2 regions of the Paraliobacillus sp. X-1268 genome follow, and region 2 is predicted to be linked to the other one. Evidence: predicted binding sites of a transcription regulator. Region 2 holds the regulator's gene; the other holds the start of a gene.
The links. The regulator CtsR, encoded in region 2, represses protease genes until heat stress. The targets are predictions, from matches to a motif close to ATGGTCAATAAAGGTCAAACA.

Region 1: a site for CtsR is predicted at 7,410-7,430, ahead of D2K62_RS06435 (ATP-dependent Clp protease ATP-binding subunit). Genes of this name have one in related genera too.

The regions. Positions count from the first base shown of each region.
Region 1 is NZ_QJSK01000003.1:30,369-45,995, forward strand. It holds gene D2K62_RS06400 (ABC transporter permease) at 1-568, shown strand, start outside; gene D2K62_RS06405 (hypothetical protein) at 616-1,329, opposite strand; gene D2K62_RS06410 (ABC transporter ATP-binding protein) at 1,326-2,192, opposite strand; gene D2K62_RS06415 (GntR family transcriptional regulator) at 2,182-2,559, opposite strand; gene D2K62_RS06420 (DUF421 domain-containing protein) at 2,693-3,274, opposite strand; gene D2K62_RS06425 (dimethylarginine dimethylaminohydrolase family protein) at 3,363-4,205, opposite strand; gene D2K62_RS06430 (ComEC/Rec2 family competence protein) at 4,260-5,087, opposite strand; gene D2K62_RS06435 (ATP-dependent Clp protease ATP-binding subunit) at 5,237-7,357, opposite strand; gene mbcS (acyl-CoA synthetase MbcS) at 7,544-9,121, opposite strand; gene D2K62_RS18890 (hypothetical protein) at 9,497-9,682, shown strand; gene D2K62_RS06445 (hypothetical protein) at 9,868-11,244, shown strand; gene D2K62_RS06450 (Ppx/GppA family phosphatase) at 11,407-12,933, shown strand; gene D2K62_RS06455 (RNA degradosome polyphosphate kinase) at 13,064-15,175, shown strand; gene pdaA (delta-lactam-biosynthetic de-N-acetylase) at 15,259-15,627, opposite strand, start outside.
Region 2 is NZ_QJSK01000015.1:52,640-68,266, reverse strand. It holds rRNA gene rrf (5S ribosomal RNA) at 1-28, shown strand, start outside; gene D2K62_RS14345 (DegV family protein) at 454-1,299, shown strand; gene D2K62_RS14340 (MgtC/SapB family protein) at 1,564-2,220, shown strand; gene D2K62_RS14335 (CtsR family transcriptional regulator) at 2,328-2,792, shown strand; gene mcsA (protein-arginine kinase activator protein McsA) at 2,883-3,437, shown strand; gene mcsB (protein-arginine kinase McsB) at 3,437-4,501, shown strand; gene clpC (ATP-dependent protease ATP-binding subunit ClpC) at 4,522-6,951, shown strand; gene radA (DNA repair protein RadA) at 7,124-8,491, shown strand; gene D2K62_RS14310 (PIN/TRAM domain-containing protein) at 8,673-9,782, shown strand; gene D2K62_RS14305 (glycerol-3-phosphate dehydrogenase/oxidase) at 9,952-11,616, opposite strand; gene glpK (glycerol kinase GlpK) at 11,836-13,341, opposite strand; gene D2K62_RS14295 (MIP/aquaporin family protein) at 13,353-14,198, opposite strand; gene D2K62_RS14290 (glycerol-3-phosphate responsive antiterminator) at 14,398-14,952, opposite strand; gene ispD (2-C-methyl-D-erythritol 4-phosphate cytidylyltransferase) at 15,397-15,627, shown strand, end outside.

The sequences.
Region 1 (15,627 bases), on a different contig from region 2:
GATGAGTTTACAAGAGTTTAGTATGTTTGGCGTATTAATTATTGTACTACTTACTATGGGAACTATTTCTGGAGAAAGAAAAAGTGGTGTTGTCGAACTTGTTTTAGTGAAGCCTGTACGTTATTCCCACTATATTTCAAGTAAGTGGGCCGCAAAAATAACGCTCATCCTGACAGCTTATCTAATCGGTCTTTTAGCAAGTTGGTATTATGTCAATTTATTATTTGGGGACATTACAATTTTAGCATTTATTCAAACCTTTTTATTTTATGGATTATGGTTAATTCTTGTTGTGACCATTACCATTTTCTATAACACTTTGCTCAAAACACCTGGATTAATAGGGGCACTTTCGATTGGGACCATACTCAGTATGTCTGCGATTAACAGTATTTTCTCACATAAGTTAACTTGGTTTCCAAATAGCTTAAGTAGCCATATCCGCCAACTATTGCATACAGGAGAAATTCCTACAGCATTATGGGGAACTTCATTTGTTACTGTAACATTCATAATTGCTTTACTATTTTTATCCTTTTTCACCTTTAATAAAAAAGAATTAGCATAAAAGAAGCCTTCAATTTATCTTACAAAGAAAAATTGAAGGCTTCTTTTTTAACTCAAACGTGCTGACTTAACAGTAATGTTATATAGCAGTGGCCATGAAAGCAAGTAGATGATTAAACTAATACCTAATGTGACTAAAAAGTAAGAGAAACTTGGTTCTAGTACTAACTTTTCAATTAAGTCTAATAGTGTTCCCCTAGCTGCTGCTCCAACTATTGTTAAGATAATTAAACCAATCAAAGATAAACCTACAACTAAATTATATTTATAAAAAATTAATCCTATTAAGAAAAACAGTGTTACACATAAAAAGATTATAATCGCATCAATTGCGAATCGATAAATAAACGACCCGTCTTCACCTAACAAGGCAGCTGGATGAATTAAATTAAATTCTGAAATTGAAAATAATTTAGTACTGGTTACAGTCACTAGATGTAATGTACTCTCAATAAAAGCAGTCACAATAGAAAAACCGATAAAGTATAACCCAATACTAGCAAAATAATTCTTCCTGGTACCTCCCATTTTTATTGAAAATGAAAGACTTTCTTTCACCGTTATAAAACCAAGAATTGCCGCATAGACATAAACTGCGATCGATATCGCCAGATACATTACTGTCTCCTCAAAATTATTAAGCAAGTAAGTGACCACTAATGATAGCAGGATAATGGATCCAAGCACTGACCAAAAAATAGAATAGGAATATCGCATATCTGTGATAAAAAAATACAACATTGCTTTTAGTTGACGTTTCATTTCTGGGTTAGCCCCTTTCGACTCGTTAAATAAATGATCGCTTGTTGAATCGGTACACTTTCTATCACAAAATTTTCTGCTACAGCTGCTTGTTTATCATCTTCCAAAAGTACTGCAGTCATCTCACCCATAAACATTTTTTGATGGATTACTTGTTTCTCCGCTATGAATTTTTCTACTTTCTCTTTTGACCCTGTAATAGAATAACACCTTTCTCTTAGCCTATCTGTTTCCTCTTGCAAGATTACCTTACCTTCATCCATGATTAATACTTCCTCAAACAGGGCACTCACTTCATCAATTAAATGTGTTGAAAAAATAATCATCCGTTTCTGTTCTTGATACTGTTCAATTAATAATTCATAAAACCTGGTTCTTGATGAGGCATCTAAACCTATATAAGGCTCATCGAAAATAGTTATTGGTGCTTTACTTGAAAGTCCTACAATAATACCCAAAGCTGATTCCATGCCTTTTGATAAAGTTTTAACCTTAGCACTTGGATCAAGTGAAAACTCAGCTAGTAATTGTTCCGCTAGTTTTTGATCCCATGTTGGATAAAATAATGAACTTATCATTAAGACATTTTTAACTTTTAGATCTTTTTTAAAATTATCTCCTTCACTAATTAGACAAACAGCTTCCATAATCTTTTGATTATCAAATGGATTTTGTCCATCAACTGTTACCTCTCCTTTTGTAGGGAGCATAAAGCCAGCAAGTAGTTGCATAATTGTTGTTTTACCCGCACCATTTCGTCCGAGAAGGCCATATATTTTTGGTTTATCTAATGAAAAATCCAACTGAGCTAATGCATGTTTTTTTTGATAGACTTTTGACACATTATTCACTTTAATTTCCATCGGAAAGTCCTCCCTTTATTACCATCTCTTGTAGTTCTTCAACAGAAATATTTAACTTACTTGCTTCCATCTGCAGTGGAATAACATAAGATTTAAAAAAAGCATCCTTCCTTTTTTGAAAGACAATTTCCTTCGCTTCTTTGGTAACAAACATACCCACACCTCTTCTTTTGTAAATTATGCCTTCATCCACTAATTGATTAATACCTTTAGCAGCTGTAGCAGGATTAATCTTATAATGATTCGCAAATTCATTTGTTGAAGGTACACGTCCATCTTCTGATAGCGTATCATTGATGATCATGTCTTCAATTTGCTCTTTAATTTGTTGGAATATTGGTTTGCTGTCATCTATTGTATGCTTCATCTTATCACCTTACTTCTTTTGTTAGTTACTTATGTAATTAACTATATAACCATAAATACGTAAAGTCAATCCTTTTCACATAAAAAAAGAAACTCCTGATGTTAGGAGTTCCTGGCGTCTTGCCCGTACAGCATTATTTCAAATCATCACGATGAGGCATAACATGTTCTTTGTTGATCACTTCATAGAATAAATTCCCGTCACTATCAGGTGATTGATTTTGCTGTTGTATGAGTAAGCCCATCAGTTTCTTAAATTCACCGACAGTAAGTGGCTTAGAGTCTGCCTTTAATTCATAACCTAATTGCCCATTTGGTTCAATTGTTGCGTTATTTATGTCCGAAATATTTGAAATCCCTTGTTGTCGCATCTGCATTTCCAGTTTATCAACAGTGAACCGAAGCTTTTTGAGATTCTTTAGATTAATTTGACCATTTTCAATAACTGACACTGCCTTACCAGTCATTAATTTCTCCAACGCATTGGACTTCACTTGAAGATATTCAATTAAAATTAGTACACTTATAAAAATAATAATCGTTATAATTGTCCTCATTACACTGTCTTCTATAATTGGTTGCACAATAATAGACCCTATCGAGATCATTACCACTGTTGTAGTAACCGTCATTTGTGCGAGTGATTTACGGCCAGATAGCCGCAAAAGAAGGAATCCAGAAATAACCATTAAAAATGCTTCCCAAATATAATCCATACATTTTCTCCTTTAAATGATGATATATATGTAATATCTTCATTTAGGAACTAATTATGTATGACTTGATTTTCATTGATAAAAAACTTTACTTTCTAACTAATGGCAAGCTACAACAGCGGAATGAACCACCAGACTTGATAATCTCATTAAATTCTACTTCTATCACTTCGTAACCTAAATCTCGGAGCTGTTGATTAACTAATTTATTCTCTGGTAAGCTAATAACTTTTTTGTTACCAATAGATAATACATTTGTTCCCAGAGTGAATTCTTCCTCATCGCTCACTTCAATTAGTTCATAGTGTTCTTTTATCTTTTGTAAATCTATTTCGGTGAATGCTTTCGGATAAATAATGCCTAAATTGGGCGCTAAGCAATTAAATGCACAATCTAAATGTAATATTCTATCTGCAATTGGTAATTTAATGATTTGATGATTTGGTAATAGGGACTGGAGAGCATCAGCAGCTTCAAACGTGGTGCGCTCACTGATACCAACCCAAACTTTGTCACCATCAACTATCACATCCCCACCCTCAATTGATTCTTGCGCAAATGACTTGTATACAATATTCTGTTCTCGTAGAACATCCTCTAAATGCGACACCTCAGGCATGCGCACTTTATCACCCATTTTAGCCGTAATTAGGGTATCACCTATACAAAAACCTATATCTCGTGTAAAGACCTGTTCATGTAGCTCGATTTGCGGTGTAATATCAATAACTTCAATATCATGGGCTTTTAATACATTTACAAATCCATCATGCTGTTCGGTTGCAATTTTGGTATCAATATTTTCTGTTTGATAATGCTTTTGCGTTTCATTAATAATTTTACCGATTTTCATGTGGGCTGGTGAGCATACAATCACTTTTTCTAAAATACCATATTCTGTATCACACATTACATTTCCTCGCGAACTCATTTCCACAAGAACGACCTCCCTTTTTTATATCTATACTATTAATTATACCAGAATTTAACGAATTGGTTTATTGATTAGTCTTCCAACTCCCGATACATCAATACGATAAGTCTCGCCATCTGTCGCTATCACAATATCACCAGCTTTTGCAGTAGAATATAATGTCGCACCTACGTCGAGTAATTTATTAACTGTTGTACCTACGGGATGTCCATATGTGTTATCTTCCCCATATGAAAGAATTGCAATCTCAGGGTCAACTGCTTGCAAAAAGGCAAATGAACTTGATGTATCAGAACCATGATGGGCAACTTTTAATACTTCTGATTCCACATCTGTTCGTTGCATCAACTTAATTTCTTGTTTCTTTTCAACATCACTCATTAACAAGAAATCGACTGATCCATAGGTTAAGGACAGTGCTAGTGAGGATTGATTGTTTGTTTTCAAAATAGAATTTGCATTTAATACTATCAGCGAAATATTGTCTCCTAATGTTTTCATTGTATTTACCTTAGCAATTTCTATCGGGATATTCCCATTTTTTATTTTTCGAAAATAGCGATGATAAGTTCTTGTATAATAAAATTTACCACTATCCCAAATCTCTTTAATTTTAAATTGATCAATAACTTTAAGTAGACCACCTATATGATCGATATCTGGATGTGTTGCTATTAATAGATCAATCTCTTTTATATTTTGTTCTTTTAAATAAGCAATAACTTTTTCACTTGCATCTGGTGGACCGCCATCAATTAAGATATTCTCTTGATTTGGTGTTTCAATCAAAATACTATCCCCCTGGCCAACATTAATAAAATGAACAAGCATTTCTTGCTCTGTTGCTTCTAACTCATTTGTATATCCAATAAAAGTCATGCAAAAAATAAGAAGATAAATGACATATTTTTTGATTTTTCTTACCTCCTTACAAAGTCATTAAAGTATCTTACCTTCTATTTTGCTATTTAAATTAAAAATTATGATAAAAAATACGACATCCCTAATGGATGCCGCATGTAGCTATATTAATTTATTTTCTTAACTTGCACTTCATCATTGACAATTTCAACTTGAATATTGATCATATCATTGTTCTCGTCATCTAGCATTAAGTCTGTAATGCCATCTTCCACTGTATCCTGAATCACACGACGTAACGGTCGAGCACCAAATCTTGAATCATATCCTTTGTTAGCTAAGAATTTTTTCGTGTCTTCTGAAACAGTAATTGTATATCCTTGATCTTCAACGTTTTCTTCTAATTCATTTAACATGATATCAACAATTTGGATTAGATCCTGTTGTTTTAATTCGTTAAACGGAATAATCGCATCAAAACGATTTAGAAATTCAGGCTTGAAATAGTCACTTAGTGTTTCCAATGTGGAAACTGCTTCATTATTCGTACTATTAAATCCTACACTGATATTGTTAACACCTGTTCCTGCATTACTTGTCATAATAATCACCGTCTCTTTAAAACTCACTGTTCGACCATGACTATCTGTTAGATGTCCATCCTCCATGATTTGTAGGAACATATGCTGTACATCCGGATGTGCTTTTTCAATTTCATCCAATAATATAAGGCTATATGGGTTACGACGAACACGCTCTGTTAACTGTCCCGCTTCTTCATGTCCAACATATCCTGGTGGAGAACCAATTATTTTTGAGACAGCGTGTTTTTCCATGTATTCACTCATATCTACACGAATTAGGGATTCTTTTGTACCAAATAGCTCTTCAGCTAATGCTTTCGTTAGCTCAGTTTTACCAACACCTGTAGGACCAACAAATAGGAAAGAACCAATTGGACGATATTTTGATTTCATTCCTGCACGACTACGACGCACAGCCTTAGCTACCTTTTGGACTGCATTTTCTTGTCCGATTACTTTTGAACTTAAATTCTCAGCTAAATGTTGCATTTTTGATTGCTCGTCTGCTTGAATTTTTCGAACTGGTATACCAGTCTTTTCTTCAATAATTAACTGAATGTCTTCAATTGTTACCGAAGCTTTCGTTTGTTCTGTTGTATCATTGATTTTTTTCTCTAACATTAATTCTTTATGTCTTAAATTAGCTGCCGTTTCATAGTCTTCTTTTTCAGCAGCTTCTTGTTTCTCTTTGGCTATTTCATCAATTCGTTTTTGCAATGACTCTTTATCAGAATCTTCATTTGCTAAATTCAAGCGAGACCCTGCTTCATCCATTAAATCAATTGCTTTATCTGGTAAGAATCGATCTTGCAAGTAACGTTGAGATAACGTTACAGTACTTTCTATTGCTTCAGGTGTGTATGTTACATTGTGAAACACTTCATAACGATCTTGTAAACCTTGCAAAATAAGTACCGCTTCTTCTACTGACGGCTCTTTTACAATAATCGGTTGAAAACGACGTTCTAAAGCAGCGTCTTTCTCAATTTGACGATACTCTTTTAGTGTAGTAGCACCGATTAACTGTAACTCACCTCTTGCTAATGCAGGTTTTAAAATATTTCCCGCATCCATTTGTGAACCTTCTGATGAACCTGCACCAACTAGTAGGTGGATCTCATCAACAAATAAAATTACATTCTTACGATTTTGAAGTTCAGCAACTAATTTCTTTATACGTTCTTCGAATTGACCACGCACACCAGTATTAGCTACAAGTGATGCTACATCTAGTAAGTAAACTTCTTTATTCACTAATTTAGATGGTACATTACCTTCTGCAATTCTTAGAGCTAAACCTTCTGCAATAGCTGTTTTACCAACACCTGGTTCACCAATTAATACTGGATTATTTTTATTTCTTCTATTTAATGTCTCCATAACACGTTTTACTTCTTTTTCACGACCAATTACTGGGTCAATAATTCCAGCTTTAGCAGCATGGGATAAATTACTTCCTAATTCATCTAATAAGCCCTCTTTCTTGCCACTAGCTTGTTGTTCACTATTTTGACTAGCACCAGAGAAGAAGTCTTCAAAACCTTGTGCCCCTCCTTGACCTCCAAAATTATTTAGAGAATTCTTGGCATTTTGTTGAAGTTCTTTAAAGCACGTTTCACATACATGCAATTGTTGCATTTGTTCATTATATTTAAGGGCTACATTAATATTAGCTGGACGATTTCCACAGTTTTGACAATTCATTAATATCTTCCTCCTTCAGAAGAGTAAGTAAAGTTTTTAGTAGATCAAGATTGTTTTGACTATCTTTGACCTTTGATACCATTATAATTTGACTATCTTTGACTTTCAAGTATTTTGCTTCATTATTTTAAAAAATATAATAATAAAAAAGAAGAGGATCTCGATCCTCTTCTTACAACACACACACTATAATGATTTTTCCTCACGTTTACGTAATTCAATACGTCTGATTTTTCCTGATGATGTCTTTGGTAACTCATCTATAAATTCAATCTTTCTTGGATATTTATATGGTGCAGTCATTTTTTTCACATGATCCTGCAACGTTTTTACTAATTTATCATCATTCTTATCAATATTATCTTGAAGTACAATATAAGCTTTTACAACATTACCACGAATTTCATCCGGGCTAGCAACTACCGCGCATTCTTTTACTGCATTATGTTTTACTAATGCGTCTTCAACTTCAAAGGGTCCAATTGTATATCCGGAGCTAACAATAATGTCATCACTACGGCCTTCGAACCAAAAATAACCTTCCTCGTCCATTGTTGCTTGATCACCTGTAACAAAATAATTACCTCGATGCGCTTTTTTCGTACGTTCTTCATCTTTATAATAACCTTTAAATAAAGCAGGTGTATCCAATGGTATTGCGATATCACCAACTTCACCAACCGGTACTTGGTTACATTCTTCATCGATTAATACCACTTCATTACCTGGTGTAGGTTTACCCATTGAACCAGCTTTTACCTTCATTCCTTTTAGAAAACCTAATAGTAAAGTACTTTCTGTTTGACCGTAACCATCTCGAACAGTTATATCAAAATGACGTTCGAATGTATCAATTACTTCGCGATTCAGCGGTTCACCTGCCGAAACTGCACTGTGCAGCTTCGGTAACTTATAATCAGACAGGTTATCTACTTTTGCCATTAACCGATATTCTGTTGGGGTACAACATAGTGCATTTATCTCTTGATCTTGCAGTAATTGTAAATACTTTTTCGGATCGAATTTTCCGTCGTATATAAAACCCGTTGCTCCTGAACCTAGTACAGACAGCAATGGACTCCATACCCATTTCTGCCAGCCAGGGGCAGCCGTAGCCCAAACTTTATCCCCTTCCTTAATGCTGAGCCAATTAGCTGGAGCAGTACGTAAGTGTGCATATCCCCATGCGTGCGTATGCATAACACCTTTTGGATTTCCGGTTGTACCAGACGTATATGGTAAAAAGGCAATGTCATCACTTTTACTATCTACTATTTCTAATTGATTGGAAGCCAACTCTTTTTCTTTCTCAATAAATGTCCATTCGGATACCTCTGCACCAACAGTGAATTTTTTCAAAGTAGTCAATTGTTCGATTTCTTTAAATTGTTCAGCAAATGGATAATAACTTACTATACCTTTTGCTTCTCCGTGTGTGATACGGTATTGTAAATCTTTTGTTCGCAACATTTCTGAACTAGGAATCAGAATAATACCTGTTTTTAAAGCAGCTAAATAGACTTCATATGTATCAACTAAACGGGGCATCATCACTAGAATTTTATCCCCTTTTTGCAAACCATTTTCTAAAAATATGTTTCCAATTTTATTAGCATTTTCTAATAGTTTTTTATAGGTGATTTTCTTTTCCTGACCTTGATCATCCTGCCAAATTAGTGCAATACGCTCGGGATCTTGTGCGTATTTCTCCATTTCCATTGCAATATTATAATATTCTGGGGCTATTAATTCTTGTTTATTCATATGTCACCCTTCTTTTTTAGTAGTAGGTACTAATTACATGTCATTATATCAGTAATTAACAATTGAGCAAAGGAATTTACTTAAACTTCCTTATCTGCTACGTCAGCAAACGATCTTGCTGGGGGCGAGTAATTGTAATGCACCCCAAATGGATTCCCTTTCCGTGAGCACAGTCTCAAGCTTTCTTCTAATAAGCAAAGGTCTCTTTCCGAGTGGATCCTCAACTTGTGGGATTGCGATTACTCATCCCATCGAAAACATTTGCTATTCCCACAGGAGTGTCATCCATTTGCTTCCTTCGCTGGTCTCTAATTTTACAAATGATATCAGTTACATGCTAATTTCATAAAACAAGATTTAAAACAGTTCATTTTTATGTGCAGACTTATACTCTCTGTTAGTGATGGAAAGATGAATATTAGCGTATCAAGTGAAATTGGCGACACTCCTGCAGGAACAGCGCGGGCTGAAGATCCACTCGGAACGTTCTTTGTTTCCGAGTTAGCTGAAGCCGTGCCTGCGGAAAGGGAGTCAATTTTACTTGAGAAGCGGTTCAGGTAATTCTGTTGTGTCGCAGTTGATGGTAAATTCAAAGCAAGGAACGGTATTTCGAATTTCATGAAAAATTATTCATGATCAAGAATCTTTTAGAAAATAGTCTAAATCAAAAGTTTCTATAACTTTTACACAGCTATCTGATCAGGGAATATGTTATGATGGAATTAGAATTAAAGGAGGGCGTTCACATGTATATTGAATTACAGTCCAATAAAAAAACAATAAATGTTACAGTTAAACAATTATACCTTTATAAGCAAAGTAAAGTCATGGAAGCATTTGATGAACATAATAATTACTATTACCTCGTTTTTTATAAAGATACTTACATGAATGGCATGAAAACAGATCATATAAAATTAAACTCTCATATACATCAAGCATTTACGTCAGGAATAAGAATAGATGCTGAACACCCTATCATCCACCATCTCACAAAAAATGAAAAACTCCCACTCATACGTTTTAATCAATTATATAAAAAAGTTCAACAAGACTATTCACCAATTGAAACAGCCTTAATCTTTACATTTTTTGATTCTTTCACTGCTGAAGGATCAGCTACACAGTTGCTAAAGAAAACATTCTATGATTTTCGCCGAAACGGTAAAATGCTTAAGGCTTTTCAAGTATTAAAACTATTGGCAGCACATGACCAAAAGAACCAATTTGCCAAAGATATGCTTGAAAATATGCAATTCCAACGTTATGCAACCCAATACCAAGACTATGAACAATTAGTAAAGATTGACCCCCTATATTTAGAGTCTTCTTGTTTTACCAACTTGGAAAATAAGATAGCATTGCATTATTTATTGATGCTTCTCCACACAGAAAATCGGTGGATTGATACCCTGATTATTCGCACACACTTATTAAAAAATAAGTTTGAAGAAATGCAATGGAACGCTCTTGAGCAATCATTGAAAACATTCACTATCAATGAACAAATTACGCTTCTATTTGATATATATCAATCAAGTCAACATGCAGATATTGAAAAAGCATTAACAAATAAATTAATTGGATCTTCTCACCACAATGATCTTGTTGTCTTTATCATGGAACACAATTATCAACCACAAGAGAATCAATTAGATCAAATTGTTGATCATTTAACACAAGCAGATCCTAAAGTAATATCTAGCTATTTTAATCATTCCAATCAGCAACTCGTTCAATTAAGTAAACATCTTACAGCAAAACAAATCGAGACACTTATTACGCCTTTTATAAAAACCTTTTTGGAGGATTATAGTATTTCAGAAGTTCGCAAATGGTTTACTCCATTTCATGAAGTTGAGCATCACTTCTCAATTGAACAAACTTTAACTAAAATGAACAATTTACAAGATGATCCTGATAACCAATTTCTTCTTGGAGAATTATACATAAAATTTAATCAATTTGAGAAGGCAATCGACTGTTTTAAGTGGGAAATTGAGTTAAGCCCGAATAGTACACAGGCTATTCAAGCCTTAGCTAATTTATATAAGCAATTAGGCAATCATACAGAGGCAAAGACTTATCAAAACCTACTTATTCAAACGCAAAAATATGGTTAAAGCCAATTTCATATCCAAAAAAGAAGGTGGCCAACTAGATAATATGTTGGCTACCTTTAATAATTTGTTCCACTTACACCTGCCTCTACTTTAAGTCTTCAAATGATTCTCATATGATATACTACTAATAATTATACAATTCAAATTTAGGTAGGTGCTAACATGAAAAAAAACTATTATGCCATTATAGATATTGGTTCTAACACGATGCGTTTAGTTATTTATGTACAAGAAAAAGCAGGAAGGCTTCGTGAAGTTGAAAATGTTAAAGCCGTCGCCCGTCTTCGTAACCATCTAGATCAAGATGAGAACTTAGCTCCTGAGGGCTCAGATATTCTTATCCATACCCTACAAAACTTTCGAGATGTATTAAAAACATATGATTTAACCAATTTCGTTTGTGTGGCTACAGCAACCATCCGTCAAGCCAAAAACCAATATACATTAAAGAAGTTAGTTAAAGACCACCTTAATTGGGAAATGCGTATTTTATCTGAACAAGAAGAAGCATTCTACGGTTATCTAGCGGTAGTTAATTCAACATCTATCAAAGAAGGTATTACGATAGATATTGGTGGTGGAAGTACGGAGGTTACGTATTTTAAAGATCGTCAGCTCATCCATGCTCATAGTTTTCCTTTTGGGGCATTAACCCTTCGAACTTTTTTTGAGAAAGAAGGCTCTCCTGAATCAAATCTTAAGGATTTAAGGGAATACTTATTCCATCAATTTAAATCATTGGACTGGCTTACTCGAAAAGCCATCCCATTAATTGGAATAGGCGGTAGTGCACGAAACTTAGTACAAATTGATCAGAATCAAAAAGCCTATCCATTAGCTGGTTTACATCAATATAAAATGGATTATAGTGATATCGTTGGCATTAGTAACTATTTATCATCTCTTTCGTTAAAGAAATTACAAAAAGTTGAAGGGTTATCAAAGGATCGCTCAGACATTATTTTGCCAGCAATCGAGGCCTTCCATTGTTTATATATTACCATGGAAGCTGAATGTTTTGTATTGAGTAGAAAAGGATTACGTGATGGCATTTTTTATGAACTATTAGCTCCTAAAAACGATGATATTTTATTTCCTAATGTATTAGAAGACAGTATTCAGGAATTAATGAATGATTATAACCTAAACCCTGAGAATATCTCGCATGTACAATATTTAACTAAGTCATTATTCGATAAAATTAAAGAAACAGGTATAGTTTCCCTTTCCAACCAAGATTGGAAACTAATAAAAAGAGCCAGCCAAGTATTTAATTTAGGTGATTACATTGATTCTGAATCAAGTGCCGAGCATACTTTTTATCTTTTAGCAAATCGTACTATTGATGGATTAATGCATGTTGATCGTCTGAAAATTGCTCTGATTGCTTCTTTTAAAAACAAAACTGTCTTTAAACAATTCATACGACCTTATAAGAATTGGTTCTTAAAACAAGAACGGAAAAAGATGAAATTATTAGGTTCGTTATTAAAATTCACTTCTTCCCTTGATGCAACAAAAAGACAAGTTATAACAGATCTAGATTTAGTTATTAAAGAAGATGTTATCCACCTAACCTTTTATTGCGATAAAAACTGGATGCCTGAAGCATATCAAAGTGAGAAGCAAAAAAAACATTTGGAAAAATCTCTGCACAAATTAATTGAAATTCACTTCATCTCTAACTAAAAATGAATAAGCATCTTTTTTCATCATATGCTTAGTAGTAAACTTTACAAAAACTTTACGTCGATATCTCTCTTAATTCTTTCTTTTTTGTTAAGATAAAAGGGAGATGATCTACAAAGGATGATGAAGAATGATACTAACCGACTATCAACAAAAACTGGATAATCCAGCTTACTATAATAATCGGGAATTAAGCTGGTTATCCTTTAATGAAAGAGTTCTTCAAGAAGCTTCCGACAGTACCAATCCGTTGCTAGAACGATTTCGCTTTCTTGCTATATTTGCTTCCAATCTAGATGAATTTTTCATGGTTAGGGTTGCCGGGTTAAAAGACCAGGTTAAAGCTGGTTTCAATAAAAAAGACAATAAATCTGGATTATCACCCAAGAGACAGTTGGATCAAATTGCCGAAAAAAACCATGTGCTTGTATCTGAACAATATAATATATATCAATCTTTACAGTTGCAATTAAATAAGGAAGACATTGCAATAGTATCTGTTGATTCACTCTCCTATCAACAAGAAGAGACATTAGAACGCTATTTTGAAGAGAATATATTTCCAGTCTTAACGCCAATGGCTATAGACGCTTATCATCCATTTCCAATGCTACTTAATAAGTCAATTAATATTGCAGTAGTTTTAGAAGCAGAAGATAACACCGATTCAATTGACGATGACGTGACAACTACTAAATCAGCAATTGTACAAGTACCTGCATTATTAGATCGATTCATTCAAGTAGATGATAACGATCATTACGTTTTATTAGAAGAAGTTATTTCTTACTTTATTTATAAATTTTTCAAAGGGTATCATGTTCGATCAAAAACCATCTTTCGTATCACAAGAAATGCTGATATGACTATCCATGAAGAAGGTGCGCGTGATTTATTAAAAGAGATTGAGAAAGAACTAAAAAAAAGAAAATGGGGAGCTGCTGTTCGTTTAGAAGTAAAAGAAGGTGCCTATGATCAACAGGTTGTGAATTTTTTATTAGATGTGCTGGAAATACACAAAAAAGACTTATATGTTATATCTGGTCCTTTAGATCTAAGCTTTCTCTTTCAATTTTATAATAAATTGGCAACAGAATATGAACCCCTTGTTTACCAGAAATTGATACCACAACCATCACAGGATATTGATAGCGATGAAAGTATCTTTGATGCAGCTAAACGGAAGGATATTTTTCTACACCATCCATACGAATCTTTTGAGGCTGTTGTGGAGTTACTTCGTGATGCGTCAATTGATTCTGATGTACTCGCTATTAAACAAACCTTATATCGTGTTAGCGGTGACTCACCGATTATTAAAGCATTAAAACAAGCTGCGGAAAACGGGAAGCAAGTAACCGTCTTAGTTGAACTAAAAGCGCGATTTGATGAAGAGAAAAACGTACAGTGGGCAAAAGAACTTGAAAAAGCTGGCTGTCATGTTATTTATGGGATGAGCTCTCTAAAAACACATAGTAAAATCACACTGATTGTACGGAAATATGAGGGTAGAATAGAAAGATTTGTTCATTTAGGAACTGGTAATTATAATGATCAAACTGCTGCATTTTATACAGATATGTCGTTAATTACAACCAAACGTAAATTTGGAATTGATGCTACTAATTTTTTCAATTACCTTAGTGGCTTTACCCATAAACCACATTTTCATCATTTGTCAATGGCACCATACACAATTAGAGAAGACTTTATTCGTTATATTAATCAAGAAATTAGTTTTCATCGTAAAAGAGAAAATGGCCACATCATGCTTAAAATGAATTCATTAACTGATAAACCCTTAATCACGAAATTATATGAGGCTTCTCAAGCAGGGGTTAAAATTGATTTAATCATTCGTGGAATTTGTTGTTTAAAGCCTGGTATCCAAGGTGTTAGTGAAAACATTCGAGTACGTAGCATTGTTGGTCGCTTTTTAGAGCATAGTCGCATATATTATTTCCACAGTGATGGAGATGAAAGAATACTACTATCATCTGCCGATATGATGACAAGGAATATGATTAAACGCGTAGAATTAATGTTTCCAATTTATGATACATCGATTAAAGAACGGATAAAGAACATTCTTGATATTTCCTTACAAGACAATCTTAAATCACGTGAACAAGCTTCTGATGGTAACTACTATTATGTGAAAGCAAATATTGATGAAGCTGACTGTAACAGTCAAATGCTTCTTTATGATATGGCCTATCAAGTAATGGACGATGAAGAATAAGTAAAAAGACTAACCAAGTATGTATTGCTTCCAATAAATTGGACTGCAGTACTAAACGGTTAGTCTTTTTACGTCACACATTTTTACATGCTAATTAATTCTTTTGGTATGGTGTTTTTTAATACTAAATCATCTAAACTTTTAAACGTGTATCCCTGCTTGTGAAGATCTTCGATAAAGTATTGTAATGCTTCAGCATTATCTTCTGACACAGTGTGCAATAAAATAATTGCCCCTGGGTGAATCTGATCCATTACTTGTTGATACGATTTTTCCCAGCCCTTTTGTTGATCTGTTTGCCAATCAACAAAAGCTAACGACCAAAATACATTTATATAACCAAATTCATTTGTCCATTTAATTGTTTCTGGATTAAAGATACCTTTAGGTGGACGAACATATTGTAAATCCTTTTGATCTGTAATTAGACCTACTGCCTCATCTAAAGTCGC
Region 2 (15,627 bases):
CCCCTGCGAGAGTAGGACGTCGCTAAGCAACTATAAAACATCTATTACTTCATTGTAATAGATGTTTTTTTGTTTTGATTCTATTCAATCTATGCTTTACATAAAAGGTTAATATCGCAGATGAGCGTAAAATTATTTAGTTGTAGCAACGTTCCACTTCAAGTTTTTCTTTTTAATAATAAATAAGTAAACGTAATTAGCTAATATTTAATTAAATATACATTAATTTTATTTTCACTTTTTTTATAATAAAATATTGAATAAAATCACGCTAATTATTAACGCTAATCGTATAATTTAATTAGATAATAAATGTGACAGATATTTTAGGTCAATTGCCAAAAAAGTAGGTTTTCACTTTTCATTTAGGTGTGTTTTATGGTATCTTATTAGTAGATACTAAGATCAAATATTAATTTTTTGACAAATTGTATTTTAAAGGGGATATTTATAATGAAAAAAATTGCATGGATCACTGACAGTACGTGTGGTTTATCACAGGAATTCATTGATGAACATAACATCCATGTACTACCGATGATTGTAAACATAAATAACATCTCATACCGTGAAGATATAGATATTAGTAAAGATGAAATCTATGACATATTGCAAGAACACGGAGAAGGTGCTAAAACAAGTCAGCCACCTTATGGGGAATTTGTTGAATTATATAAAAAGTTAAAAGATGAATATGAGATAGGTATTGCGATTCATGCTTCTAGTGAGTTAACTGGAACGTATCAAAGTTCTGTCACAGCATCAGAGATGTTTGACTTCCCGGTTGAAGTTATTGATTCAAAAATTGGTTCCTATGCATTAGGGAAAATGATTAGAAATGGAATTCAATTTGAATCAGAAGGTAAGGATCATCAAGAGATTGTTAAGATATTAAAGACATATCCTGAAAAGGCTGAAATGTACTTACTTCCAGAAAGTTTTGAACAATTAAAACGAAGTGGAAGAGTAAGCACAACACAAACAATTTTTGCTAATTTACTGCATATTAACTTACTATTAAGATTTTATAATGGAAAAATATTGGTGGAGGAAAAGATTAGAACGAAGAAGAAGTCTAAGAATCGAATCTTTCAAATTATTGATGAGGCAATTAAAGAAAATCAATTTAAAGAAATGTGCATTATGCATGCAGGTATGAAGGAAAAGGCGCTAAAATGGAAAGAAGAATTAGAAAATATACATGAAGAAATTAAAATTCAAGTTGAAACATTAGTGCCGGTGGCAGGGGTACATGCAGGTCATGGTACAATGTCAATTTCTTGGTTAAAGGAAAAGTGATTTTTAATGGTTAAGAGTAGGTACCTAATTGGTATCTACTTTAATTTTTACTTTTATAAAAAAGTAAAAATTCAGATAACTTTTTAAGTAAATCATAAAACGGGTAAAAAAAGAATAGAATAGTTGGGCGCTTGGATTTTGAAAATAAGTTATACTAAATAAAAAGATATCTATAAATAAGATAGAAACAAAGGGGGCAAGCCGTTGTTATAACGGTGCGATATGGAAATTATACAAAATTTATTTGATGAAGAGTTTGTGTTGATGAGTTCGAGAATTATTGTAGCTCTAATACTATCAGGACTAATTGGTCTGGAAAGAGAAATTAACAATCATTCTGCGGGATTTAGAACGCATATTCTTGTTGGAATTAGTTCCTGTTTAATGATGCTACTATCACTCTATGGTTTTGATACATATTTTGAAAAGTATGGAGACGTTGTCCAGTTTGACCCAGCAAGAATCCCTTCTTACGTAATAAGTGGTATCGGTTTTCTCGGTGCAGGCACAATTATTGTAAGTGGAAGAACAATTCGTGGATTAACAACCGCCGCTTCCATATGGGCCGTTGCAGCATTGGGTTTAGTTATTGGGATTGGCATGTATAAAGTTGCTATACTTACGACGATAATAATTTTATTAAGTCTAATATTCTTAAATAACTTTGAAAAGAAGATCTCGAAAAAAAGAAACTTTATCTCTTTTCAAATTCTAGTTAATCAACATATGCAGATTCGTGAATTACTAGCTAAAGTTGAACAATTCGATGTAATTATTCGTAAACTAGAAATGGAAAAAGATGATGAATCAGATCGAATGATTATAATAGAGATGGAGAGTAATGAGACCTTGGATAAAACAGAATTATATCATCAATTAATGGACTTAAAGCAAGTGAAACAAGTGAATGAGTTAGACTGATTTTAGCTGATTAATTTGTTTAGTCATTTTGTTTGCAAGAATTTCGAAGTAGCGTATAATGAAGGTATAGTCAAAGATAGTCAAAGTCAGTTATGAGGAGGAGGCAAATGCGAAATATTTCAGATGTGATTGAAGCGTATTTAAAACAAATTATTCTAGGCAATAATAAAAACATTATTGAAATTAAACGCAGTGAAGTGGCTGATCAATTCGAGTGTGTGCCTTCTCAAATCAACTATGTAATCAATACTCGTTTCACAGTGGAAAGAGGGTATTTAGTTGAGAGTAAACGTGGTGGAGGCGGCTATATACGTATTACACGTCTTACAATTGATGATAAGACAAAACTACTTGATGAAATCATTGATATGGTTCAACCTACTGTTACGCAACATGCTGCCATTGATATATTAGAACGAATGTTAGAAGAAAAACTGATTACTAAAAGAGAAGCAAAAATAATGATTAGTGCCTTAACTCGTGATACACTTGCATTTCAATTACCTATACGGGATGAAATTAGGGCAAGAATTATGACTGCTATGTTAGCCTCTATAAAATATGAAATGTAGAACTTCTAGAGAAATAGATTTTAAAAGAGTCACATAGTATATTAAAAGAACAATAATAACTTCTGTCTCTGATAGGGAGGGACCATGAGGATGAAATGTGAAGAATGTCAAGAAAGGCCGGCTACACTCCATTTAACAAAGGTAGTAAATGAAAATAAAACAGAAATACATGTATGTGAACGTTGCGCAAAAGAAAAAGGATATATTTCTCATGATGAATATGCTTATTCTATTCATGATTTGTTATCTGGTTTATTCAATTTTGACTCTTCTTTCTCTAAGGAACACAAACACAGTCAAGAAGAAAATGGTGCTTTAATATGTCCAAAGTGTGGAATGACATATCATCAGTTTACACAACTAGGTAAGTTCGGATGTTCTAGTTGTTATTATACTTTTGCAGACAATTTAAATCCTATTTTCCGTCGTGTACATAGTGGAAATACTACGCATGATGGTAAGATACCAAAAAGAAGAGGCACTGACCTAAAGCAAAAACGCTTAATACAGGGTTATAAAGAAGAATTACAACAATTGATCCAAACGGAAGCTTTTGAGGAAGCTGCGAAAATGCGTGATAAGATAAAGGATTTAGAAAAGAAACAGTGGAATACCGAGGAGTATAAGGATGGCGGTGATGAATAATGTCTTTGCAACCATTTATAAATGAAGCAATTAGTCCGTGGATGAAAGAAGAAGGACCAGATAATGATATTGTCATGAGTACTCGTATTCGTTTAGCGAGAAATTTTGAACAATATCCATTTCCTATTATTGCTAAAGAACAAGAGTTGGCACCTGTTGTTTCCTTAATGAAGAATAATTATCACGAACAGTCATTTGATAAATATCAAGACTTGCAATTTATTGGGATGGAAGAATTAAGGCCTGTTGAGAAGCGAGTCTTAGTTGAAAAACATTTAATTAGTCCTCAACTTGCTGAAAAAGCGAAAAATAGTGGTGTGTTGATATCAGAAAATGAACAGGTTTCCGTAATGATAAATGAGGAAGACCATATCAGAATGCAACTATACTTTCCAGGGCTGCAATTAGAAAATGCTTTAACACAAGCCTTTCTTTTTGATGATTGGTTAGAAGAAAAAATTGATTATGCTTTTGAAGAAACGAGAGGATATTTAACAAGCTGTCCTACCAATGTCGGAACAGGCATGAGAGCTTCAGTTATGATGCATCTACCTGCTCTAACCCTTACTCAAAAAATGAGTAAGATGATTCCTGCGATTAACCAGCTAGGTTTAGTGGTAAGGGGTATATATGGTGAGGGTAGTGAAGCTGTAGGAAATATTGTTCAGATTTCTAACCAAGTTACATTGGGAAGATCAGAATTAGATATTATTGAAGACTTGCAAAGTGTCGTTGAGAAATTGATCGAACAAGAAAGACATGCAAGACTGTTGTTAGTTGAACAATCTGAATTACGATTAGAAGATCGTGTTTTTAGATCTTATGGAATATTAAAGTATAGCAGGATTTTAGAATCAAAAGAAGCCGCTACCTGTTTATCAGATTTAAGGCTTGGAATTGATGTAGGTTATATAAATAATATTTCAAAAACGATATTGAATGAATTAATGATTCTAACTCAACCAGGTTTTTTACAACAAAATGCAAAAGAAACATTAACAGCTAGTGAAAGAGATATACGACGAGCTTCAATTATTAGAGAACGATTAAATTCAGAAAATTGATCTGGTAGGAGGAATACCAAATGATGTTTGGACGATTTACAGAAAGAGCGCAAAAGGTATTGGCACTTTCACAAGAGGAAGCAGTAAGATTAGGGCATAACAATATTGGAACAGAACATATTTTACTAGGTTTAATAAATGAAGGTGAAGGTATTGCTGCTAAAGCACTAACAAGCTTAGGTTTAGAAACTGAAAAAATCCAACAAGAAGTTGAGAATTTAATAGGTAAAGGTGAAAAAGTATCTCAAACAATTCACTATACACCTAGGGCTAAAAAGGTAATAGAACTTTCAATGGATGAAGCACGTAAACTTGGTCATTCGTATGTAGGTACAGAGCATATACTCTTAGGTTTGATACGTGAAGGTGAAGGTGTGGCAGCGCGTGTATTAAATAATATTGGTGTTAGTCTAAATAAAGCTCGCCAGCAAGTATTACAATTGCTTGGAAGTAATGAAACAGCAAGAAAGAACCAAGGAAGAAATGGACAGGCAACAGCTGCAAACACACCAACACTAGATTCGTTAGCACGTGATTTAACTGCAATAGCAAAAGAGGGAAATATTGATCCAGTTATCGGTCGTGAAAAAGAAATCGAACGTGTGATTCAAGTGTTAAGTCGTCGTACAAAGAATAATCCCGTATTGATTGGGGAACCAGGTGTCGGTAAGACGGCTGTAGCTGAAGGTCTAGCACAGCAAGTTGTCAACAATGAAATACCTGAAATGTTACGTGATAAGCGTGTAATGACGTTGGATATGGGTACTGTTGTGGCTGGCACAAAATATCGTGGAGAATTTGAAGACCGTTTAAAAAAAGTTATGGAAGAGATTCGTCAAGCTGGTAATGTAATTCTGTTTATTGATGAATTGCATACGTTAATTGGTGCAGGTGGTGCTGAAGGTGCAATTGACGCATCAAATATACTAAAACCATCTCTTGCTAGAGGTGAATTACAATGTATTGGCGCAACAACTATAGATGAATATCGTAAATACATTGAAAAAGATGCAGCGTTAGAACGTAGATTCCAACCAATCAGAGTGGAAGAACCGACGCTAGAAGAATCTATTTTAATCTTAAAAGGCTTACGAGATCGTTACGAGGCACATCATCGTGTTACGATAACTGATGAAGCAATTGAAGCTGCAGCAAACCTTTCAAATCGTTATATAACAGACCGTTTCCTACCGGATAAAGCGATTGATTTAATTGATGAAGCAGGTTCAAAAGTGCGTTTACGTTCCTACACAGCTCCACCAAACTTGAAGGAATTGGAGCAGGACCTAGAAGAAGTTAGAAAAGAAAAAGATGCTGCAGTACAGAGCCAAGAGTTTGAGAAAGCAGCTTCTCTACGTGATAGTGAGCAAAGATTGCGAGAAGAAGTAGAAACAACGAAAGAAAAATGGAAAGAAAAGCAAGGACAAGAAAGCTCTGAAGTAACTGTAGAAGATATTGCTAGTATTGTATCTACATGGACTGGTGTTCCTGTTGCTGCATTAACAAAAGATGAGAGTGAACGGTTACTAAACTTAGAACATATTTTACATGATCGTATTATCGGCCAAGGGGAAGCAGTAGATGCTGTTTCTAAAGCGATTCGTCGTGCCCGTGCAGGTTTAAAGGATCCTAAACGTCCAATTGGGTCATTTATATTCCTAGGTCCAACGGGTGTGGGTAAAACAGAATTAGCACGTGCACTAGCAGAATCAATGTTTGGTGATGAAGATGCAATGATTCGTATAGATATGTCAGAGTATATGGAAAAACATACAACATCTCGTTTAGTTGGTTCACCTCCAGGATATGTTGGTTATGAAGAAGGTGGCCAATTAACAGAAAAGGTAAGAAGAAAACCATATTCTGTTGTCTTATTGGATGAGATCGAAAAGGCACATCCCGAAGTTTTTAATATATTATTACAAGTGCTAGAGGATGGACGTTTAACTGACTCAAAAGGACGTTTAATTGACTTTCGTAACACGGTGCTAATTATGACCTCCAATGTTGGTGCAAGTGAACTAAAACAAAACAAATACGTTGGCTTTAGTTTTGGTGATGAAGAAGCAGACTATAAAGATATGAAAGTAAAAGTAATGGAGGAATTGAAAAAGGCATTCCGTCCAGAGTTTTTAAATAGAATTGATGAGACTATTGTCTTTCATTCATTAGAGAAGAAACATATGAAGGAAATTGTGACCTTAATGGTAAAACAACTTCAAAAACGTTTATTAGACCAAGAAATAGATTTTGATCTATCAGAAGAAGCAATTGAGAAAATTGCTAAAGAAGGTTTCGATCCGGAATACGGTGCGAGACCATTGCGTAGAGCTATACAGAAAAATGTAGAAGATCTAATGTCAGAGGCCTTGTTAAAAGATACCATTCAAAAAGGTCGTAAGATAAAGATAGGTTTAAATGAAAAGGGAGATTTTGCTGTTTTAAGCTAAAAATGCAGAAGACAATCCTAAATAAATTGTAAAAATCGGAAGAGTTTACTCTTCCGATTTTTACTTGTTTAAGTTGATTCCTTTTTTTTTACACAAAATATTAATATGCATGTAACTTTTAAGTAACTCATTTCGTATATACTATATACATAAGGTAAGGGGCGATTAGGTAATGGCCAAAGTTAAAACTAAATTTGTATGTGAAGAGTGTGGATATGAAGCGCCAAAGTGGATGGGTAAGTGCCCAAGTTGTAATAACTGGAACACATTAAATGAAGAAGTAACGACGAATGCAGTTTCTAAACATACCGGGATTGGGCAAGTATCTAATATCAAACCAGAAAGTATCACGGCTATTCAATCAAATGAAGAAACGAGAATAACCACGGATATGCCGGAATTAAATCGGGTGTTAGGTGGCGGTATTGTGGCAGGTTCACTTGTTTTAATTGGTGGAGATCCGGGAATTGGTAAATCTACATTACTATTACAAGTATCAGAGCAATTAGCAAGAAAACAATTACGCGTTTTGTATATTTCTGGAGAAGAATCAACAAGGCAAACAAAATTACGTGCAGATCGATTAAATGTTAAATCGGAACAGTTATTCGTTTTAGCTGAAACAAACTTACAACTTATTAATAATCAGATTGAACAATTAGACCCTGCTTTTATTGTTATTGATTCTATTCAAACAATTTTTAAAGAAGAAGTAACTAGTGCACCAGGAAGTGTTACGCAGGTAAGAGAATGCACAAGTGAATTAATGCGCATTGCCAAGACGAAACATATACCTATATTTATAGTTGGTCATGTAACAAAAGAGGGAGCAATAGCGGGACCAAGAATGTTAGAACATATGGTTGATGCGGTTTTATACTTTGAAGGTGAAAGACATCATACGTTTCGGATTCTGCGTGGTGTAAAGAATCGATTTGGTAGTACAAATGAAATTGGTATTTTTGAAATGAAGGAAGAGGGTTTGCGAGAAGTATTAAACCCATCTGAAATATTTTTAGAAGAACGTTCACAAGGTGTTGCAGGTTCTACTGTTGTAGCATCAATGGAAGGAACAAGACCTATATTAGTAGAAATCCAATCATTAATATCACCAACAAGTTTTGGGCAAGCGAGGAGAATGGCGACGGGTATTGATCATAATCGGGTCCCACTGCTAATGGCGGTATTAGAAAAAAGAGTAGGCTTATTAATGCAAAATCAAGATGCATATGTCAAGGTAGCTGGTGGTGTTAAGTTGGATGAACCAGCAATTGATTTAGCGATAGCTGTTAGTATTGCATCAAGTTTTAAGGATAAGACATCCAAGCCAGATGATGTCTTAATTGGCGAGGTAGGTTTAACAGGAGAGATTAGACGTGTTTCAAGAATTGATCAGCGTGTTCAAGAAGCTGCGAAATTAGGTTTTAAGCGAGCGATTATACCTGCAAGGAATTTAGAAGGTTGGACAGTTCCAACATCGATAGAAGTTATCGGCGTAAACTCAGTTCAAGAGGCATTAAAAATCACTTTAAATGAATAACTTTCGACATGGGTAGCTAAGTAATAACAGGAATTGACTTTATGTTCCACTTGTGTTAATATTTAAAGTTTATCATTTGACTTTATATGTAAGTTGTGATAGTTTAATAAATAAACTTTTGTCTTTATATACGAATATATTTTAAAAATTAGGAAATACTATGTGATAGGAGGTGACCATGGTGCTAAAAAGAATAGTGCAATTATTTATAATTATTGCTGGTGGTACCGCGGGATATTTATATATTCCAGATTTGGTTAGAGTTATTGAGTTTTTGAATGATAGTTGGATAGGTTCTGAATTTATTGCGCCATATGTTGGCTTAGTTTTAGGAGCTATTATTCTCTACTTATTAACATTTTGGTTTGTCGATTATATTGTTAATTTTGTACAGTATTTAGAAGAGACTTTATTAAAAGCACCAGTAGCGGATTTGTTTTTTGGTAGTTTGGGTTTAATTATTGGACTCGTAATAGCGTATATTATAAACCAACCTATACAAGATATAAATATACTTGTAGTATCACAGGTGATCCCGCTCTTTGTTATGGTTTTACTTGGTTATTTAGGGTTTCAAGTTGGTTTTAAAAGAAGAGATGAATTTGTAAATATTTTAACAATTGCTAGAAAAGAAAAGGATCAAAAGCTAGAAAAGGTCGAAGAAGATCCAGCTTCTATTATGCCGAAATCAAAAATATTAGATACGAGTGTAATTATTGATGGAAGAATCGCAGATATATGTCAAACTAGTTTCTTAGAAGGGACAGTTATTATTCCCCACTTTGTCTTGGAAGAATTACAACATATTGCTGATTCTTCTGATGCATTAAAACGTAATCGTGGTCGCAGAGGCTTAGATGTATTGAATCGAATGCAAAAAGACTTACCGGTTAATGTGGAAATGTATGATGGTGATTTTGAAGAAATTCAAGAGGTAGACAGTAAATTAGTTAAGTTAGCAAAAGTGATTAATGGTATTGTCGTTACAAATGACTTTAATCTCAATAAAGTTTGTGAGTTTCAAAATGTGCAAGTATTGAATATTAATGATCTTGCAAATGCGGTAAAACCAGTTGTTTTACCGGGTGAAGAATTAACGGTTCAAGTAATTAAAGATGGTAAGGAACAAAATCAAGGTGTAGCTTATTTAGATGATGGTACAATGATTGTTGTTGAAGAAGGCAGAGATTATATCGGTAGAACAATTGAAGTTTTAATTACAAGTGTTCTGCAGACCTCCGCTGGACGAATGATATTTGCTAAACCAAAATTACTTGAAAAAGCGCAGTAAAAAATATAAAGGTGATAAAAAGTGATAACTACCCGTTATCACTTTTTATCTGTTTAAATAATTTAATCGCCTGACATAAAAAACAGAAGTCTTTGAAAGACTTCTGTTTTTTTATATATGTTAAATCATTAGTTATTCTTATTATGTGCCAAGTTTAAAGAGTCTTACATTAATTTTTTTCACGTGTTTCAACAGGTTTTGTTGCATAATGAATTTCTTCTTCCAATAACTCAATATGTTGATTCAATTGATCTTCTGACCAATGGAAACGATCGTTCATATACTTAATGACTCCTGTTTTCCATTGTCGAACATAATCAATGTCAAAGAACAATGCACTCGTACGTCTATTGAAAAAGTCAATTGGTGATACAACCATTTCCTCTTCTATGCCATATACGAGAGAGGCAAAGACATGAACAGGTAAATCGTAATGGACACTTTCATTTCCTTGTGTGTCAATAATTTCATAAACGCGCTTCACGTTCGAACCATAAAGATTTGATAGTCTTTTCGCTTCTACTTCCGTTAAACCTAGCTTCTCTCCTTTCTCTGTCCATTCTCTAATAAATGTATCCAGATTAGACGATCCACCTACATCTCCGCCTGACAAGATGACTTTTTCTGTTTTGCATTTTACTTTATTACCTAATTCACGTCCTGCAATATCAACAATTCTTTCTGCCATTTTTCGATAACCAGTTAATTTACCTCCGGCAATAGAAAGCAATCCACTGTCAGATTCAAAAATCTCATCTTTTCTAGAAATCTCAGAAGCACTTTTTCCTTCTTCGTGAATTAGTGGGCGAAGACCGCTCCAACTAGATTCTACATCTTCACGATTTAATTTAACCGATGGAAACATATAGTTTGTAGCATCAATGATATAATCCATGTCTTTTTCTGTCATGTGTGGAGAAGCAACATCTTCTAAATAATGCGTATCCGTTGTTCCAACATAGGTCTTGCCAGCTCTTGGAATAGCAAACATCATCCGGCCATCATCTTCCGTGTCAAAATAAACTGCTTGTTTTAGGGGGAATCGAGTTTGATCTATGACAATATGAACGCCCTTCGTTAAGTGAAGGTATTTTCCTTTTTTAGAATGATCTTTCTCTCTTAGTTCGTCTACCCAAGGCCCTGCTGCATTGATAACCTTTTTAGCATGAATATCGTAAACGTCTCCTGATACAAGATCTTTCACTTTTGCTCCTACAACTTTTCCATTTTCATAGATAAGTGATTCGGCTTTTGTATAATTGATTGCTTGCGTTCCTCTAAATACGGCTTCTTTTAAAACTTCAAGCGTTAGCCTAGCATCATCTGTTTTATACTCTACGTAAACTCCGCCACCTTTTAATTTCTTCTCTCCTAGCAAAGGCTCTCTCTTCATTGTTTCTTTCTTACTCAACATTTTTCGCCGTTCGCTGCGCTTTACCCCTGCTAAAAAGTCATAAACTTTCAAGCCTAATGAAGTGGAAGCCTTACCAAATGTTCCACCTTGGATTATTGGCAGCAACATCCATTCGGGACTTGTCACATGTGGAGCGTTTTCGTAAACAATTGCTCTTTCTTTACCTACTTCAGCAACAATTTTAAATTCAAACTGCTTTAAATAACGCAACCCGCCATGAACTAATTTAGTTGAACGACTAGATGTTCCGGCAGCAAAATCTTGCATTTCCACTAATCCTGTTGATAAGCCTCTTATTGTTGCGTCTAGAGCAATGCCAGCTCCAGTTATTCCCCCGCCAATAACAAGAATATCGAGTTCTGTTTCTTTCATTTTTTGCAAATAGGTTTCACGTTGCATCGTTGAAAAAGGTTTAACCATATAAAAACATCCCTTCTAGTAGTTTGTTAACTTATATAAATAAGAAACTCAGTCTTTCGGAGATTTATCATGTATCGAAAAAAAGAGACCACAACAACCCTTACATAAAAGAGTATCTTCTATGCTCAAGTGATGTGGTCTCTCCATCTCCGGACCTTTTTATTAATTTAAACTAATTATATCATAGATTACATACTTTTATAACAAATTAGCTTAATATCACTTTTTCTTTTTCTTGAATTTCATTGTTGCTTCAACAGCTGTTTTCCAGCCATCGTATAAGTCTTCTCTAACGGATTCTTCCATATCAGGTGTGAACGTGCGGTCAATGTGCCAATGTTCTGCAATCTCCTCTTTATTATCCCAGAATCCAACTGCTAGACCGGCAAGATAAGCAGCGCCTAAAGCTGTCGTTTCTTGAATTTCAGGACGATCAACTGGTACATTCATAATGTCGCTTTGGAATTGCATTAAGAAATTATTTGCTACAGCTCCACCATCTACACGAAGCGCTTTAACATCAATTTCTGAGTCAGCCACCATTGCTTCAAGAACATCTCTTGTTTGATATGCTAATGATTCCAGAGTTGCTCTAATAAAGTGTTCTTTTTCAGTGCCACGTGTAAGTCCGAAAATTGCGCCACGAACTTCACTATCCCAATAAGGTGTCCCCAAACCAACAAACGCAGGGACCATATAAACGCCATCTGTTGATTCCACTTTCGATGCATAGTTTTCTGTTTCAGATGCAGACCTCAGCATTCTCAAACCGTCTCTTAGCCATTGAACCGCTGAACCAGCGACGAAGATACTTCCCTCAAGAGCATATTCTACTTTTCCGTCTATGCCCCACGCGATTGTTGTTAATAACCCATGTTTCGACTTAACTGCTTCTGTTCCTGTGTTCATTAACATGAAACAACCAGTACCGTATGTGTTCTTCGCCATTCCTTTTTCAAAACATGCTTGACCAAACAATGCCGCGTGCTGATCTCCTGCTGCGCCGGAAATTGGAACTTCTTCACCAAAGAAGTGGTAATCAATTGTTTTAGCGTATTCTTCTGATGAAGGTCTAACTTCTGGAAGCATGCACTTTGGTACACCTAAAATATCTAATAATTCTTCATCCCATTTTAATTCATAAATATTATACATTAACGTCCTGGAAGCATTCGTATAGTCAGTAACGTGGGCTTTCCCACCCGAAAGCTTCCAGATTAACCACGTATCAATTGTTCCAAATAATAGTTTTCCATCTTCGGCTTTTTCTCTTGCTCCTTCAACGTTATCTAAAAGCCACTTAACTTTAGTTCCAGAAAAATATGCATCAATTAGGAGTCCTGTTTTATCTGTGAAAAGCTCGCTGTATCCTTTTCTTCGTAACTCTTCACAAATTGGATCTGTTTGACGGGATTGCCAAACAAGTGCGTTATAAATAGGTCTTCCAGTTTCTTTATCCCAAACGACCGTCGTTTCACGTTGATTCGTAATTCCGATCGAAGCAATCTCTTTTGGTGAAATATTTTGATTGTTTAGAACTTCAGCAATAACCCCTAAGATCGATGACCAAATTTCGTTTGGATTATGTTCTACCCAACCTGGATGTGGAAAAATTTGTCTGAATTCCTTTTGAGCACTATCGACAATTTTACCACCTTTGTTAAATAAAATTGCCCTTGAGCTTGTTGTTCCTTGATCTAATGCAAGTACATATTTCTTTTCCATAATAAATCCCCCTATGCCTGTTTTTGTTTTGGATTATGAATTGTCTCATCAACACTTGTTGACGTAACTTCTTCTTTTTTAGCTTTGAATGAAATACCTAGAACGATAAAGAATAATGCTATGAAAATCCAAAGACCTGCATTTATCGTACCATTAAACAAAGCTACATAACTTAATGTTCCTAGAGATCCTCCGATGATTGGCCCTGCAATTGGAACCCAAGAATATGCCCATCCACTATCGCCTTTATTATGGATTGGGAGAATTGCGTGAGCGATACGAGGTCCAAGGTCACGAGCTGGGTTAATAGCATAACCTGTTGTTCCACCCAACGACATCCCGATAACAACGATCAAGAAACCAGTCAATAATGGATCTAGTCCAGCCGTTACGTCATTAGCACCTAATGCTAGAATTCCAAACAATAATACAAATGTTCCAAGAACTTCAGTGAAGTAATTAGAAGGAGAATGGTCAATTGCTGGGCCTGTTGCGAACACACCAAGTTTTGCTCCCTTATCCTCCGTGTTTTTAAAATGCGGATAATACATAGCGAAAACAAGAGATGCGCCTACAAATGCTCCACTAATTTGGGCTGCGATATAACCTGGTACACTACTCCAAGCAAAGTCTCCAATCATGGCAAGACCTATAGTTACTGCCGGATTAATGTGACCTCCACTAACTCCTCCTATCATATAGACCGACATTGCTACACCGAGGCCCCATGCAAATGTTATAACAATCCATCCGCTTCCTTCTGCCTTTGTGCCTTTTAAAACAACACCTGCAACAACACCTCCCCCGAAAATGATTAACATCATTGTTCCTAAAAATTCAGCTAAAACTGGTGACATGTCAATTCCCTCCCAAACAAATTTTAGGAGACCAAATAAGACCAACAGAATCCACCCTAGACGTATCGCCTTTAGGTGCATTTCCGTTGGTCTCCTTAGTCTCCACGAAAAATTTATTAACTTAAGGTTCATTCAAACAGATGTTGAAAGCGGTGTCAATAGATTTTCGATAATTAAATAACTTAATTGTTTAAAAAGTTTAATTATTAAATTCCCATAAGTTCCTGTTTGACGTCGTTACCGCTGTTGCTCCGGCTTCTAATGCAGCATTTACTTCATCAATTGTACGTATCAATCCACCGGCTATAATTGGCACATTTGTTTTATCATGAATTTCTTTAATAATATGTGGAATAATCCCGGGAAGGACTTCTATTAAATCTGGTTGAATCGAATCTAGCATATTATAGCTAGAATCCAATGCAATTGAATCTAGTAGAAATAACCGCTGAATCGTAATTATTTTCGCCTTTTTGGCGGTTAACAGAACATTTTTTCTAGTTGAAATTAATCCCTCGGGGCGAATGTCCCTGCATAAAAATTGGGCTGCGAATTCATCACTCTTTAAACCTTTCACCAAGTCCGCATGAAGCAGTACTTTTTTATCATGATCATGAAGCATTTTAACTAAACTTTTCAGTTGTCCAATATGTGTATTTAGTAAAACAACATACTCGTAATTTGAATTGGCCACTTTTTCTAAATCTTTTAAGTCACGAATAGCAGGTAAGATAGTTGAGTCAGATATAGTCATGTAGTAACTTCCTTTCCGTTTTTAACAGATATCGTAAATAGTATAGCATATGCAAAAGCTCACTTAATTCTGAAAAAAAGATAGTTTATTTTTATATATACCCCTGTTTCCAATCACCTAACTACTTATCTCGCTAGGTTAGAAAGATCTGAGCAATCGCTCTAGTTAATAGAATTTAGTTGCCTATAATGTTTGCTGGCTTGCTATCTACTTCTTAATATAAACAATCTCTTATAATATGAGTATGATAGAATCTGTAAACCAATGCTTTGCCAAACTAAAATTACTTGAAAAAGCGCAGTAAAAAAGGTATAACATATAAGGGATGATAAAAAGTGATAACCATCTGGTATCACTTTTTATTTGTTTGGAACGATTTAATAGTATCAAACAACAAAATATATGTTAGTTCAAGATACGTAATAAGAGAACGGAGACATAGTCATGGAGTATGTAGCTATTGTACTTGCTGCTGGGATAGGGAAGCGAATGAACATAGGTGAAAACAAACAATTTTTAAATCTAATGGATAAGCCTTTAATTATACATACGTTAACCATATTTGAAAATGATCCATGCTGTGAAGCTATTATATTAGTAACACAACAGAATGAGCAAGAAAGAATGCAGTCTGTCCTTCTGGATTATTCCTTTACTACAGCAATTACGCTGGTA